DNA from 2 places in the Ruminococcus sp. MCC718 genome. Region 1 is predicted to be linked to the other one. Evidence: riboswitches for the same ligand, from Rfam matches in the RefSeq annotation. Region 1 holds a riboswitch; the other holds the start of a gene.
What was found. A riboswitch is a leader RNA that binds a small molecule or an ion and turns the genes downstream of it on or off. The one in region 1 is predicted to bind FMN.

Region 1 (8,237 bases):
TGCATTTCTCAGCTCTCTCTCCTGCTCCAGTTCTTTCTCTTTTTCTTTCGTGATATCCCGGTTTGCCAGCAACACTGCCCTGATATTCCCGTCACTGTCAAAACGCTGCGGTACGATCACGGAAAGAAGCCATGTGCCCTTTTCCATCTGGCTTGTATAAGTCAGTGACTGCTGTCCCTTCAGTCGCTGTGCCACGGTGTCCATGTCAATAAATTCCAGAAAACCTTCCCGATACTCAGATGTCAGCATCTCATTTATATGATTTTGCTGAATCTTTTTGGATAAGATCTGATCTCCGGAAAGCATAGAAGTATCCCCGGAAGTCTTTATCATCTCTACTTTATCCTTTTCCAGATCAAACAGGACGATAGATGCGTACGCTGTACCGAGTGCATTGATGATCCTCATACGTTTCTGACTCTGTTTCAGCGTAACCTTTTCCAGATTACTCTTGATCAGCAAAAACAGCAGATATACAAGAATTGCCACAGCCGTGTACAATCCACAGACAACCGTCCGTGCCATAAATATCTGTGATGCCGGAAAGAATATATAGATCGCATATTCTTTCATTTTATCTTTATGGCCGTACCAGATCTTATGATCTAGTTTTATGCGGATGATCCTGCTTTCATTTCCTTCCGGCCTGCTGTTGTAATATTTCCGCATTTCCTGCATGGTCTTTCCAAGCAGTGTTTCCTGATTGGTACTGACAACCGTATCATCGAGGCATACCATGATCACACCATGCATATTGACCAGAAAATCTGAAAAAACAGATTCCAGTGTCATATCATCCAGTGTATTGCTGTTTTTTTCTGCATAGGCGATCACCAGACCTTCGGCATCCTGACGCGGCACAACTGCAAGATCATACTCCTCACGGTTCACCGTAATGCGTTCTGTGTAGGTTGCTTCCGGATGTTCCAGAACTTCTTTTACATAACCTTTGCCGATAATTTCGTTCCACAGATTTTCCGAATCCAGATTCTGCTGTCCCTGAAGCACTACATTCAGATTTTTATCAGATACAAAGACACCGCTCAGTCTCTGTTCCGTAATGTATTCATCCAGATCCTGCTGTCCGTATTTATTAATTTTACTCAGATTTGTGCCCAGTTCCTTTGTTTTATCCAACAGCCGCACCAGACTTTTTACCCTGTCATTTGCCGTATAATTATCATAATCCTGCAGTTTATTTTTGGCAACTAAAGTTGTCTTATCCAGTGTCTCACTCAGCTCTCTTCGGTCTAATCCCGTAAAGATTCCCCATACGATCATCCCGACCAGAATCAACACGATCAAAAGGATTCCGGATATTCCCGGGCGTTTTTTACTTTTCATCGGAACCTCCTCTTATCACAACTTTCTCCGCATCAAGTCCATATTTTTCTGCAATACTGCCAATCGTACCATCTTCACTCATTTCTTTTATCAGCCCGTTTATCTTCTGGGTAAGCTCCTCATGCGTCCCCTTTTGAAATGCAATGCCTATTTTTGAAATATAAGGACTTTCATCCAATAATCGATATTTGCCCTTTCCATTTATAATAAGTTCATTCAGCAAAGCTTCATGTCCTGCAATCGCATCGACATATCCTTTGCGAAGTGCTGCAAACATATCTTCCGTTGTCGCAAAGCAGTTCACCTGCTTTACTTCCGGCAATGCAGAGTCGATCGTATGAAAAAAGAGTTCAGCTGCTCTTGTCGTATCCTGTACTCCAACATTCTTCCCGAGAAGATCATCGAATGTCTGAATATCACTGTCAGAAGCAACTGCGATCACCTGACGGCTGTACAGATAAGGTCCCGCCCACTGATAATCGTTTTCCCGGTCATTCATAGAATAGCAGCTCCAGATACAGTCTATCGTACCGTCCGCAAGGCAGGTGTGTTTTTCACTCCACGTAATAAACTTAAAATCTGGTTCATACCCAAGTTCATGAAATACTTTCGATGCGATCTCAATGTCAACGCCGGTATAATTTCCGTCCATGTCAAGATAAGAATACGGCTCAAATTTATCAATGCCCACTGTTATCTTCTGCAGACTGCCATCCGACTCCTGCTCCTTCTGGTTACTGCAGCCACATACGATGCTTATCACAAAGACGAAAACTCCAAGTAACATCAGATTTTGCTGACGGCTGTGCAAAAATTTCCGATATTTTCGATTTCTGGCTGTTCTTTTTTCAAAATTCATGTAGTTACTCCCTTTTATCTGCACGGTTATATGATTTTTCCTGTAAAACTGTAATATTCCTATTATATAATATCTCCTTGATACGGTCAATTTAAAATCCTCTGTTTTTCTGATAAAAGGAAAAGGAATACTTTTGTTAGTTTTATCTAACTTCCTTTTGAAAAAAACCGCATGAAAACGAAATTCGTATCACACGGTTTCAACAAATATTTCTGACATTACCCAATCACACTTACACCAAATGGCATAATTCTGGTATATCCCCTACATGCTCTGCAAAATAATCTGCTCCGTCCAATTCTCCCTGATCACCATATCCATACAGACATCCGGCAAACAGACTGCCACAGGATCTGGCACACTCCAGATCCTGTTTTCTGTCTCCGATCACCAGATAAGGGCCTGGATATTCCCGGATAATATCCTGCACAATCTCCGTTTTTGGATGAAATCCATAGGATTCGCAGTCATAAAATCGCTCGAACCATCGTTTCATACCAAATTCTTCCCAGTGTGCCTTTCGATATGCCGTTTTACAGTTACTCAGGACTAGAAGATAATATCCCTGATTTTTCAGCGTCGTAAGCATCTTTTCTGCTCCCGGATACCACACGGCCTTATGTTTTCTGACCTGTTCGATCATCCGCTCGCCCACCATTTTGCTTGCCTGATCTTTATATTTCTGATCCAGTTCCGGCATAAAAGTGTCCCACATTTCTTTGCTGTTCAGTCCAAGCCATCCGGCAATCTTTGAAGATGCTATCTTTTGTTCTTCTGCGACTTTCTGTTCTGTCAGCCACTGATAAGTTTCTCGAAATGCCGGTTCATAAATTCCAAGTGTCTGGTGAATCGTCCCGTCATAATCAAATATGATCGTTTTTATCATCCTTTATTTCCTCATTCTTAAAGCTGTTTCATCAGATTGACCATCTCAATCGCAGACAATGCACAGTCATATCCTTTATTTCCTGCCTTGCTTCCTGCACGTGCAATAGCCTGCTCAATATTCTCAGTTGTGATTACTCCGAATAATACCGGAACTCCGGATGCAAGTCCAACCTGTGCGATTCCTTTGGCAGCTTCGCTGCACACCAGATCATAGTGTGATGTATCGCCGCGGATGACTGCTCCCACGCAGATCACTGCATCATACTTTCCGGACTGTGCCATCTTCTGTGCAGTCAGCGGAATTTCAAATGCTCCCGGTACCCATGCAGCAGTAATATTCTCTTCTTCGACTCCATGTCTTACCAGTCCGTCAACTGCACCTCCCAGTAATTTATTGACAATAATCTCATTAAATCTCGCCGCTACGATACCGACTTTCATTCCCTGCGGTGCTACTACTTTTCCTTCTACCAAATTGATCTGTCTCATGATTTTTCCTCCTGTTATTGTGAACTTAATATTTTTTTATAAATTGATGTGAGTGTCAAAAGTCCCCAACTATGATGCCTACGGATTGTTCCGTGCATCGCACTCCCACAATCCTCTCCGGTATTCGCATATCGTGGGATTATCATCCCACTTTTATGTCTACGCTCCGCTTCGGTCGGAGCAAAACGAACATCCACTGGATGTTCTGCTCCATATCGGGGCGGGTCCCAAGGTCTTTCATCCACCTATGAGCAAGCTCATGTGGATTTAGACCTTTTGACCCTGGCATCATAAATTGATCGCTTTGAAAATATGTCCCATCTTTTCCTGTTTTGTTCTCATATATTTCAGGTCATATTTCTGCGGCGGAATCTCCAGCGGTACTCTTTCATTGATCTTCAGTCCGAACCCGCCAAGTCCGTAGACCTTATCCGGATTGTTCGTCAGTAATCTCAAAGATTTTACACCAAGGTCTGATAAAATCTGTGCCCCGATCCAATACTCGCGAAGATCCGGTGCAAACCCTAATTTTACATTTGCTTCCACAGTATCGTATCCCTGCTGCTGAAGTGCATATGCTTTTATCTTATTGATCAGACCGATGCCTCTGCCTTCCTGCCGCATATAAAGAATGATTCCTCTGCCTTCTGCTTCTACCTGACGCATCGCAGTCTGAAGCTGAAGACCGCAGTCACATCGAAGTGATCCAAATGCATCTCCGGTCAGGCACTCCGAATGTACACGGCAGAGCACATCTTCACCATCTCCGATCTCACCTTTTACCAGTGCAAGATGATGTTCTCCTGTAATATCATTGATATATCCATGAATTTTAAAATCACCGTACTGTGTCGGGAGATCTGCAACCGCCTCTTCTTTTACGTGTTTTTCATGTACTCTCATATAATCCTGCAGATCACGGATTGTGATAAAGGTCAGATTGTGTTCTTTTGCCATTTCCCACAGCTGCGGTGTGCGCATCATGGTACCGTCTTCTTTCATGATCTCACAGCACACACCGCATTCTTTCAGTCCGGCCATTCTCATAAGATCCGTCGTTGCCTCTGTGTGACCGTTTCTTACCAGAACACCGCCTTTTCTGGCAATAAGAGGAAATACATGTCCCGGTCTTCTGAAATCTTCCGGTTTTGCCTCCTCGTCCACACATTTTCGGATCGTATAAGAACGCTCTGCTGCCGAGATACCGGTCGTTGTGTCTGCATGATCCACTGCCACCGTAAATGCAGTTCCGTGATTATCGGTATTTTCAGCAACCATCGGCGGAAAATTCAATTTTGCCGCAATTTCCGCACTCATTGGTGTGCAAATCAGTCCTTTCGCATAAGTTGCCATAAAATTAATATTTTCCTGCGTTGCAAATTCTGCCGCACAGATCAAATCTCCTTCATTTTCTCTGTCCGGATCATCGGTAACCAAAATGACTTTTCCTTCCCTTAAATCTCTCAGTGCTTCTTCAATGGTATTGTACTGATTGTTTTGTGACATAATAAATATCCTCCTCTTAAAATCCGAATTTCTCCAGAAATTCCATCGTAATTCCGGATTCTTTTTTCTCTTCTTCGTTTTTCTGAATGCCAAGCAGCCTTTCTACATATTTTCCGATCACATCATTTTCCAGATTAACCGGATCACCCGGCACTTTTTCCAAGAGTGCAGTTTCTTCTCCCGTATGCGGAATGACCGAAACCTGAAAACCCGTTTCATCTACTTTCGCTACCGTCAGGCTGATCCCATCGATACAAATGGAACCTTTTTCTACGATCAGATGCAAAATCTGCGGTGATGTTCCGATCGATACCCAGATAGCATTTTCTTCCCGGATCATGGAACGGATCACACCGGTTCCGTCAATATGGCCGCTTACGATATGTCCTCCGAATCTGCCATCGGCAGCTATCGCACGCTCCAGATTTACTTTGCTTCCGGCCCTGCTGCTTCCAAGACTGCTCCTTCGGATTGTCTCTGCCATTACATCTGCGGTAAATCCATCCGACTGAAGCGATGTAACGGTCAGGCATATGCCATTTACGGCAATACTGTCACCAATCTTTGTGCCTTCCAGTACTTTTTTCGCTTTCACTGCCAGAACTCCGGATTCTCCTGTCAGCTGTATATAGCGGATTGTTCCTTTCTCTTCTACGATTCCTGTAAACATGACTCCTCCTGTTCTTTTCCACACACCTGACATGTGATTCGGATATCCTCACCGATCTGGCAGATATCGGTACATTTCAGCTTTACTGCTTCTGAAGGGAAACGGACACCGATGCCTTCCACCGGTGTTTTGCTGTTCATACCGCCAAATAATTTCGGTGCTATAAAAGCCTGTACTTCCTGCACAATTCCAGCTCGCAGAGCACTGTCATTTAAGGTGCCTCCGCCTTCCAGAAGAATACTGTCAATGCCTTCTTCCCCGAGATATTTCATCAGTTTTTTAAGATCCACCTGATTGTTTTCATCCGGACAGCAGATCGTCTCAACTCCCATTTCATGTAATCTTTTTCTTTTCGCTTCTGTATTTTCCGAATCTGCATAAGCCACAATTGTCCGGTACTTTCCTGCACTTTTTACGATCTGACCATCCAGCGGAATCCGAAGCCCGCTGTCACACAGGATCCTGATTGGACTTTTCCAGCCTTCCACCCTTACATTTAACATTGGATCGTCCGCAAGCACCGTTCCGATGCCCGCCATGATCCCCATATACCGATGACGCATATGCTGTACTTCCGCTCTTGCTGCTTCTCCGGTGATCCATTTCGATGCACCTGTTTTCGTCGCAATTTTCCCATCCAGTGTCATGGCATATTTCATCACCACATAAGGTGTCTTCGTTGTAATATAATGAAAAAATACTGGATTGAGCCGATCACATTCTTCCCTCATAAAATCCTCAATGACTTCAATACCTGCTTCCCGCAGCATCTTTATACCTTTTCCTGACACTTTCGGATTCGGATCTCTGGAACCGATCACCACTCTCTTGATCTTCTGCTCAATGATCGCCTCTGTACATGGAGGAGTTTTGCCATAATGACAGCAAGGTTCCAGTGTGACATAAATGGTCGCACCTTCCGCAGATTCCGTAAGTGAAGCGATCGCATTACGTTCTGCATGAAGCTCTCCGCATTTTTTGTGATAGCCTTTTCCGATAATCCGCCCGTTTTTTACGATCACTGCCCCTACCATCGGATTCGGATTTGTCCAGCCCTCTCCTTGTTTCGCCAGTTGAATAGCCTGGAGCATATAATTCTGATCTGTCATTTATGTTCCTTCTTTCCAAATTTATTTCTTTTGTGGGATAGGATAGATTTCAAGTCGAACGCACGTGAGACTTGGTGCGTGATTCTGGTCAGCGAAAGCTGACATATTCTTCTCAGAATCACTGCACATTCTACACTTCGTTCCGGTCGGCACAAAACCATTGTCCACTGGACAATGTGTGCCCTCGCGGAGCGTTTATCTCAGTCGGAGATTGTACTCCCACTGAAACAAATTTGTTGCTCGCCATTTATAGAAGTGGGAGTCTTCTCCGACTAAGATAAAAAATCCCCTGCAGAATATCTACAGGGGGGGATTGGTTACCGTGATTGATAAATGGAACTCCGACTAAGATTAAAAAAGCTCTGAAATGGATTACCATCTCAGAGCATCGATACTACATTCATTTATCTGAAAATCAACTGTACTATCATCTTCTTCCATCCAGACTGTACTGTCGGCTCCGGAATCTCACCGGATCATGCCTCTCGGCTCGCGGGCTTTACCGCCGGTAGGGAATTGCACCCTGCCCTGAAGATATTTTTTTCTATCATAGTACTTTATTCACGATTTGTAAAGGGGAAATTTTAATGCTCCGATTATCCTGTTACAGCCAGCTTTCCAGAACATCATTCAGCTTATTCATATCCAGCGGTTTTGCGATATGTCCATTCATGCCTGTATTTTTTGCAAGCTGTACGTCTTCTGCAAAAGCATTGGCAGTCATAGCAACAATCGGCAGTTTTCCCTGTTTGCCCTTAAGGCTCCTGATTGCTGCAGTTGCCTCATAACCATTCATGACAGGCATTTGGATATCCATAAAAACAAGATCATACAATCCTTCCGGAGAAGCTTCCACTTTTTCAACTGCGATTTTTCCATTTTCTGCTGTTTCCACTTCTGCTCCTGTCATCTGCAAAATTTCAACACCAATTTCTCTGTTCAACTCATTATCCTCAACCAGCAGAATCCTTTTTCCTGTATAATCTGCTTCTGACAGTTTCTCCAGATAATTTCTCGCTGTATTTTCTTTTCTGCCTGAAGTAAACTGCCGCAGTGTAGCCGTCAGCCGGGAACGGAACAGCGGTTTTGCAATAAAAGCATCTATGCCCGCCGCCTTTGCTTCTTCTTCCATCTCGCTAAATTCATAAGATGTCAGTACAATGATGGTAATTTCTTTACCTATCCGCTTCCGGATCTGTCTGGCTGTTTCTATGCCATCCATATCCGGCATCTTCCAGTCTAAAATAACAGCAAAATAATCATTTTTTAGCTCATGACGTGCATAACAGCACTCAACGGCTTCCCTGCCGGAGAGAACCCATTCGCCTGTAATACCGATTTCTTTCAGTGTGGCAACTGTACTTTCACAGCA
Region 2 (8,237 bases), on a different contig from region 1:
GAGGCAAGCTGCGGCGGCGGTATTCCGATCATCCGTCCGCTGAATTCTTCTCTGACTGCAGATGAGATCGATGAGATCACCGGTATTCTGAACGGAACTACCAACTACATTCTCACAGAGATGGCAGAGAAAGGTTCTGATTTTGCAGATGTATTAAAAGAAGCACAGAATCTTGGGTATGCAGAACGCAATCCGGAAGCAGACGTGGAAGGTTACGATGCATGCCGTAAGATCGCAATCCTTTCCTCACTGGCATTTGGCAGACAGGTTGATTACGAAGATATCTATACAGAGGGTATCAGCAAGATTACGGCAACCGATATCAAGTATGCAAAAGCAATGGGACAGATGATCAAACTGCTGGCAGTCAGCCGTAAAGTTGACGGAAGCTTTTACGCAATGGTATCACCGGTGCTGGTTGGACCGTCCGATCCTCTGTACAGCGTAAACGGTGTATTCAATGCCATTTTTGTACATGGCAATGTACTTGGAGATGCAATGTTCTACGGAAGCGGAGCCGGCAAACTGCCGACCGCAAGTGCTGTCGTAGCTGACGTAGTCGATGAGGCAAGACATCTGAACCGCAGCATCATGGCATTCTGGAGCAGCAAAAAACTGGAACTGACCGACATCAGCAATTCCAGCCGCAAATTCTTTGTACGTGTCAAAGGCACTCCGGAAACAGAACTTGCAAAAGTGCAGGAAGTATTCGGAAACGTACAGCCGGTTGTTGTGGCAGATGTAGACGGAGAGTTCGGATTCGTGACAGAAGTGATGACAGAGGCAGAATACAAAGCAAAAGCAGAAAGCTTTGGTGAAGTGCTTGGCATGATCCGCGTTCGCCGTGTCGAAGACTAAGAAAAAGAATGATTAATTTATAAAAAGAGAACTGTTGCTTTGGCAGATGATATATCTGCCTGGCAACAGTTCTTTGAATTTTCAGATTTCTCCTGTCAGTTCACGGTAAAATTCAAGAAGCGTCATCTGCGTATATGGAACGGCCCAGAGCAGTCCGACAAAGCAGGCAACAACTGCGAGCAGCATGATCGGTATAAAGCTCAGCTCCAGAACAAAATAGCGGAGCCGGTTGCCCCGCATCAGATCACGGCTTTCACGTAAGAGATCTATGGCACTGGTCTGTGGATTGTCAATATAAAGCGGAGTTACCAGTGCAAAATCCAGGCGGATCACAACGCTACCGATCACGGCGGCAAAGATCAGCAGACTTCCGATAATGATGCCAAAGGCAGTATAAAAAATGGATGACAGCATAAATACAAGAATACCCGGCAGAAAGATCACCGTGGACAAGAGTGAGATAATAAGCTGAGATACAATAATACGATCCGGCTGATGGCGAAAAGCATACAGAAGATCAGAAAGCTGTCCGTCGCTGCCACGGCTCATGTCAAGCAGGATTGTAACCGGACCGACGCTTAAAATCGACAGGAGCAGATCGGTGATAAAAGAAATCACCAGATAAGAGATACTGTTGCCTGTGTCCGGGAAAAGAGCAGCCGGGAGCATATTGACCAGCATGATAATTCCAAAAGTAATGACACAGGCCATAACCGGGAGGCTGAAGCGATGTGCCAGAGATTCCCTTGCCAGTTGTTTTAACTGCGAAGAAGTTCGTTTCATAAGATTCACTCCATTCTGTAAAAGGTAAGCCGATTAGGATTCGGCTGAAATAAATGATGAAAGAGGTACTGTATGGAAAAACAAGAAAAAAACTGCAGGCCGGACAACCTTTATTACTGCGGTATAGTCCTGCCGCTTGCAGGAATATTGTTTCTTGCATTGCTGAGGTTACTGAAAATTCCGTTAAATCATATTTTGCTGCCGTGCATTTTCCATAAGCTGACCGGACTTTACTGTCCCGGATGCGGCGGTACACGGGCAGTATACTGGCTGCTGAAAGGAAATGTGGCATACAGTTTACATTACCACAGCATTGTACTTTACGGAGCAGTACTTTATGTATGGTATATGCTATCCAATACCGTGCAGTATGTAAGCCGCGGCAGAATCACGATCGGCATGAAATACCGTCCGGTGTATGGCAAAATTGCAGTGGTTCTGCTGGTGGTAAACACCATATGGAAAAACGGAAACCTGCTGCTGTTTCATAAAGGGCTATGAAAATGGCTCCTTTCTCATGTTTTGCGGTCCCCAAGTCGCCCAGGTTCTATGATGCTACGAATTGCTCCGCATTGCTCCGCATTCTATGCTCTCGCAATTCTAAAACATTCGAAATCCGCCCTGTCGGGCTACTTCCTCATGTCTTACGGTCCCCAAGTCGCCCAGGTTCTATGATGCTACGAATTGCTCCGCATTCTATGCTTCCGCAATTCTAATCCATTCGGAATCCGCCCTGTCGGGCTACTTCCTCATGTCTTACGAGTGCCAAGTTCAAACGCCTTATCTTGCAAGCAAGAATGGCGTTTTGACCTTTTCACTCTAGCATCATCATAATATCATAGACAAATTGGAAACTCAAGTGTATCATAAGGGGGCGGCTGTTACAGTCGGCACAAAGATGTTTGAAAATTGCCTGACGCAGGGCAAGGAGTAGAAACGTTGGAAAAATTGTATGTAATGGAGGCTTATATGAACATAAATCAACGTCTTGCAGAGGAATTAAAGATTGAATTATGGCAGGTGGAGGCTGCAGTCAAACTGATCGATGAGGGGAATACGATTCCGTTTATTTCACGTTATCGTAAGGAGGTCACAGGATCGCTGAATGACGAAGTTCTGCGAAAACTTTCGGAACGTCTGACTTATCTGCGTAATCTGGAAGATAAAAAGAAGCAGGTGCTGGCATCAATCGAGGAGCAGGGCAAACTGACGGATGAGCTGCGGGAAAAAATCCAGGCAGCGGAAACTCTGGTAGTTGTGGAAGATCTGTATCGCCCGTATCGTCCAAAGAGAAGAACGAGAGCGACAATCGCAAAAGAAAAAGGACTGGAACCACTGGCAAACACGATTCTGTTGCAGATGACAAAGAAAACGCTGGAAGAGGAAGCAAGTGCGTATATTGACCCGGAAAAAGAAGTGAATACCTGGCAGGAAGCACTGCAGGGAGCAGGTGATATTCTGGCTGAGACGATTTCAGATGATGCAAATTACCGTATCCGCATCCGTAGCCTGACACAGAAAGAGGGTAAAATCGTGACAGAAGCAAAAGATGAGAAAGCAGCTTCTGTTTACGAGATGTACTATCAGTATGAAGAGCCAGTTGCAAAAATGGCAGGTTACCGTGTGCTGGCGATCAACCGCGGCGAAAAGGAAAAATTCTTGACCGTAAAACTGGAAGCTCCGGAAGATCGGATTCTTGGTTATTTAAGAAAACAGATCATGGTGCGTGAAAATCCGCAGACTTCCGAATTCCTGGAAAAAGTGATCGAGGACAGTTACCGCAGACTGATCGCCCCGGCAGTAGAGCGTGAGATCCGCAATGCACTGACCGAGCAGGCAGAAGATGGTGCGATCCAGGTGTTTGGCAAGAATCTGGAACAGCTTCTGATGCAGCCTCCGATCGCCGGACAGGTTGTGCTTGGCTGGGACCCGGCGTTCCGTACCGGATGTAAGCTGGCGGTTGTCGATGCGACCGGAAAAGTGCTGGATACGACCGTCATTTACCCGACAGCACCGACTAATGAAAAAAAGATCCAGGCGGCAAAAGAAAAATTAAAAGAATGGATCCGCAAGTACCACATCACGCTCTTTTCCGTTGGAAATGGAACGGCATCCAGAGAATCTGAGCAGGTGATCGTAGAGCTTTTCCATGAGATTCCGGAAAAAGTGCAGTATGTGATCGTAAACGAAGCCGGTGCATCTGTTTATTCTGCGAGTAAACTGGCAACAGAAGAATTTCCGAATTTTGATGTAGGACAGAGAAGTGCTGCATCTATCGCCAGAAGAATCCAGGACCCGCTGGCAGAATTGGTGAAAATTGAGCCAAAATCCATCGGAGTCGGACAGTATCAGCATGATATGAACCAGAAAAAACTGGGCGAAGCACTGGGCGGAGTCGTGGAAGACTGTGTAAACCGTGTCGGTGTGGATTTAAATACCGCATCCGCATCCCTGCTTTCCTATGTTTCCGGTATTTCCAAAGTGATCGCGAAAAATATCGTTGCATACCGCGAAGAAAACGGAAGCTTCCAGAACAGAAAAGAACTTCTGAAAGTTGCAAAATTAGGACCAAAAGCATTTGAGCAGTGTGCCGGATTCCTCAGGATACGCAGCGGAGAAAATCCACTGGACTGCACAGGAGTCCATCCGGAGAGCTATGCGGCAGCAGGCAAACTTCTGGAGTGTCTCGGCTATACAAAAGAAGACATCACAGCTGGAAATTTAAACGGAATTTCCGGAAAGATCAGAGATTACAAAAAAATGGCAGAAGAGCTGGAAATCGGCGAGCCGACACTGCGTGACATCACGGCAGAACTGGAAAAACCTGGCCGAGATCCACGAGATGAAATGCCAAAACCAATCCTCAGAAGCGATGTTCTTGCGATGGAAGACTTAAAAGAAGGAATGGTACTAAAAGGAACCGTTCGAAACGTCATTGATTTCGGAGCATTCGTGGATATCGGTGTACATCAGGACGGCCTGGTGCATGTCTCTGAGATGAGCAGTAAAAAGTTCGTAAAACATCCGCTGGATGTCGTAAAAGTAGGCGATATCATCGATGTGAAAGTGATCGGCATCGACCTAAAGAAAAAAAGAATTTCTCTGTCCATGAAATTGTAAAAGTTTTCCGAAAATGCTTGACAAAAGAAAAAATTATCTTATAATTGCAGATAGCAGAAATCTTCGGGGCGGGGCGTAATTCCCCACCGGCGGTATAGTCCGCGACCCGCGTAAGCGGCTGACATGGTGAAATTCCATGACCGACAGTCAAAGTCTGGATGAGAGAAGAACATACGATGGTATATCAAAGCCCTGAATCTGTAGAACAGATTCAGGGCTTTTTATTTCAAAATGATGGCATCGTATCAGACGAAGATCTTCCTGTGAATTAAATTCAAAAAGGAGAGATGGACGTATGAACAGTTCAGGTACAAATGCAGTGAAAACAACTGCAGAAAGAAGTAACTTAAGAAATCTGGTGCAGATTGGTATGTTGGGGGCGGTTTCCGTTGTGTTGATGATGTTTGAAATACCGCTTTTCTTTGCACCGTCTTTCTATAAGATTGACTTGAGTGAAATTCCGGTTCTGATCGGTACCTTTGCGATGGGACCGGTCGCAGGCATGTTTATCGAACTGATCAAAGTCGTACTGCACATGCTTTTTAAAGGATCATCGACCGCAGGTGTCGGAGATTTCGCCAATTTCCTGATTGGCTGTGCCATGATCGTACCGGCAGGTCTGATCTACCAGAAAAAGAAAAGCAAAAAAAGTGCAGTGATCGGAATGATCGCAGGTACGCTGTTTATGGCATTTATCGGATGCTTCTTAAATGCTTTTGTGCTGCTCCCGGCATATGGAAAGGCATTCGGTATGCCGGTCGATGCACTGGTTGCCATGGGAACGGCAGTGAATCCGGCAATCAACAGCCTGCTCACTTTTGTTGTTCTGGCAGTTGCACCATTTAACATTTTAAAAGGACTGATCGTTGGTGCGATCACCTTCCTGCTTTATAAGCACGTAAGCCCGATTCTTCACGGAACACAGTTCTAATACAGAAAAGTGAATATCACATAACTCGAAACGAATACCATGTAACCGGAGGAAAGCTTGTGCTTTTTAAAGTTACGTGGTATTCTTTTTTTTCGTGAGCAGGGAAACAAATAAACACGAAACAGATGCTGTATCAGATATGGATTTTAACCCAGGCATCTTGAAAGTGCGGGTATTATCAAGAGAAAGGCGGCAGAAAATGTCAAAAATACAGAAGATCAATAAACAGACAGAAAACAGATTTCTGAATCTGTATGATCTGGAAGCAAAAGACCGGATGGGCGGCGATATCCATTATTATGTTTCATCCAGAGCGAAAACACCGAATGATCTGAAAATAAATACAAGAAATGAAAAGCCGGACGGTGTGATCATTTACAGTCTTTATGGGGAGAAAAAAGACAGGGTTGTGCTGGTACGCCAGTACCGTTATCCGCTGGATGATTATATTTATGAACTGCCATCCGGGCTGGTAGACCAGGGAGAAGATTACAGGCAGGCGGGCATCCGCGAAATGAAAGAAGAGACCGGACTTGATTTCTCACCGCTGACACCGGATCCGCTCTATGAAAGACCATTTTTTACAAGCGTCGGCATGACAGATGAATGTTGTGCCACGGTTTATGGTTATGCGAGCGGTCAGATTAGCCGGGAAGGCCTGGAAGATACCGAAGATCTGGAAGTCGTGCTGGCAGACAGAGAAGAGGTACGCCGCATCCTGAAAGAAGAGCGTGTGGCGATCATGTGTGCATATATGCTGATGCATTTTCTGAAAGAAGAAGAACCTTTCGGCTTTTTGCAGTTGTAAGCAAAAAACTGGTATGCTATAATCAAATGCTAAGGTCAGATAGATTCTGTCAGGTAAATATCAGCAGAGCTGACCAGAATTGCGTGCCAAGTTTCGCGTGCGTTCGACTTGAAACAGAAAATTTCAAACACAACAGGAGGAAAAGGTGGAAGCAAAAGTTGAAGTAAAAATGACACCGAAGATCATGTATGATTTCATGATGTACCATACTTACCGCAGTTTCAGCGGCATTTTTGGTATCATCCTCGGAATTGCGGCATTTGTGATGTTTGGCACGACGCTGGGCAAAACAGATCTGTCTTACAGCATCGTATACTGTCTGTTCGGTGTGTGGTTTATCGTTTATCTTCCGGTCAGCCTTTATACAAAATCAAAAAGGCAGGTAGAAAAAAGCGAAGTATTTAAAAATCCGGTCACTTACATTTTGAATGACGAAGGGATCGAGATCGTACAGGGAGAAGAAAAGGCACAGTGCGGCTGGAAGAATATACTGAAAGTATGCAGCAGCAAAAAAAATGTGCTGATCTACTCAGGAAAAAGAAATGCATTTGTTCTCCCAAAAGAAGCCATCGGAGAACAATACGATACGCTTGTAACTTTAGTGCAAAAAAATATGCCAAAAAAGAAAGTGAAATTATGATTATAGAGACAAACAGCGAAAAAGAAACATTTGAACTCGGAAAAAAAATCGGTGAAAATGCAAAGGCAGGTCAGATCTATACACTGACCGGAGATCTTGGCGTAGGCAAAACCGTTTTTACACAGGGGCTTGCAGCAGGGCTTGGCATCACAGAGCCGGTAAACAGCCCGACCTTTACGATTGTGCAGATGTACGAAGACGGTCGTCTGCCGTTTTATCATTTTGATGTGTATCGCATCGGTGATATCGAAGAGATGGAAGAGATCGGCTACGAGGACTGTTTTTACGGTGAAGGTGTATGCTTGATCGAGTGGGCAGATCTGATCCAGGAGATTCTGCCGCCGGATGTGATCGCTATTGAAATCGAGAAAAATCTGGAAAAAGGATTTGATTACCGCAAGATCACGATTTCAGATCCGGAGGAAAAGAAAGCACAGCTTTAGGAGGAAAACATGAAAGTTTTGGGAATAGACAGCTCAGGGCTGGTGGCATCGGTTGCTGTTGTAGAAGATGATATTTTACTTGCAGAATACACGGTAAATTATAAAAAAACACACTCTCAGACCTTGCTTCCGATGCTGAAAGAAATCGGAGATATGATAAATCTGGACTTAAACAGCCTGGATGCGATCGCAATCGCTGCCGGGCCGGGATCCTTTACCGGTCTGCGTATTGGTTCTGCCACGGCAAAAGGTCTGGGGCTGGCACTTGACAAACCGATCATACCGGTTCCGACGGTAGACGGACTGGCCTATGATTTATGGGGAACAGATAAAATCGTCTGCCCGATCATGGATGCAAGAAGAAACCAGGTCTATACCGGCATTTACGAATTCTGCGATGGAAAACTCCAGATACTGGAAAATCAGATGGCGGTTTCTGTCACAGAGATTGCAGAAAAACTTAATGCACTTGGAAGAGAAGTTATTTTTCTTGGCGACGGCGTTCCGGTTTACCGCAAAACGCTGGCGGAAGTGATGAAAATTCCGTATTCGTTTGCTCCGGCACATATGAACAGACAGCGTGCATCTGCGGTTGCAGTTCTTGGAGCACAGTACTATGTACAGGGACGAGCAGAAAGTGCAATGGAACATAAA

Region 2: it holds a riboswitch for FMN, as region 1 does, so the genes downstream of both, GPK60_RS07935 (ECF transporter S component) here and ribD (bifunctional diaminohydroxyphosphoribosylaminopyrimidine deaminase/5-amino-6-(5-phosphoribosylamino)uracil reductase RibD) in region 1, are expected to answer to the same signal.

What each region holds. Positions count from the first base shown of each region.
Region 1 covers NZ_WQNP01000021.1:46,774-55,010, reverse strand. The annotation lists gene GPK60_RS02705 (response regulator) at 1-1,344, opposite strand, end outside; gene GPK60_RS02700 (transporter substrate-binding domain-containing protein) at 1,334-2,203, opposite strand; gene GPK60_RS02695 (HAD family hydrolase) at 2,436-3,089, opposite strand; gene ribE (6,7-dimethyl-8-ribityllumazine synthase) at 3,107-3,580, opposite strand; gene GPK60_RS02685 (bifunctional 3,4-dihydroxy-2-butanone-4-phosphate synthase/GTP cyclohydrolase II) at 3,869-5,086, opposite strand; gene ribE (riboflavin synthase) at 5,103-5,756, opposite strand; gene ribD (bifunctional diaminohydroxyphosphoribosylaminopyrimidine deaminase/5-amino-6-(5-phosphoribosylamino)uracil reductase RibD) at 5,738-6,865, opposite strand; FMN riboswitch at 7,291-7,405, opposite strand; gene GPK60_RS02670 (response regulator) at 7,470-8,237, opposite strand, start outside.
Region 2 covers NZ_WQNP01000074.1:15,728-23,964, forward strand. The annotation lists gene GPK60_RS07915 (homoserine dehydrogenase) at 1-858, shown strand, start outside; gene GPK60_RS07920 (DUF975 family protein) at 940-1,641, opposite strand; gene GPK60_RS07925 (DUF2752 domain-containing protein) at 1,714-2,142, shown strand; gene GPK60_RS07930 (Tex family protein) at 2,611-4,761, shown strand; FMN riboswitch at 4,817-4,935, shown strand; gene GPK60_RS07935 (ECF transporter S component) at 5,057-5,692, shown strand; gene GPK60_RS07940 (NUDIX hydrolase) at 5,892-6,500, shown strand; gene GPK60_RS07945 (YcxB family protein) at 6,646-7,140, shown strand; gene tsaE (tRNA (adenosine(37)-N6)-threonylcarbamoyltransferase complex ATPase subunit type 1 TsaE) at 7,137-7,583, shown strand; gene tsaB (tRNA (adenosine(37)-N6)-threonylcarbamoyltransferase complex dimerization subunit type 1 TsaB) at 7,593-8,237, shown strand, end outside.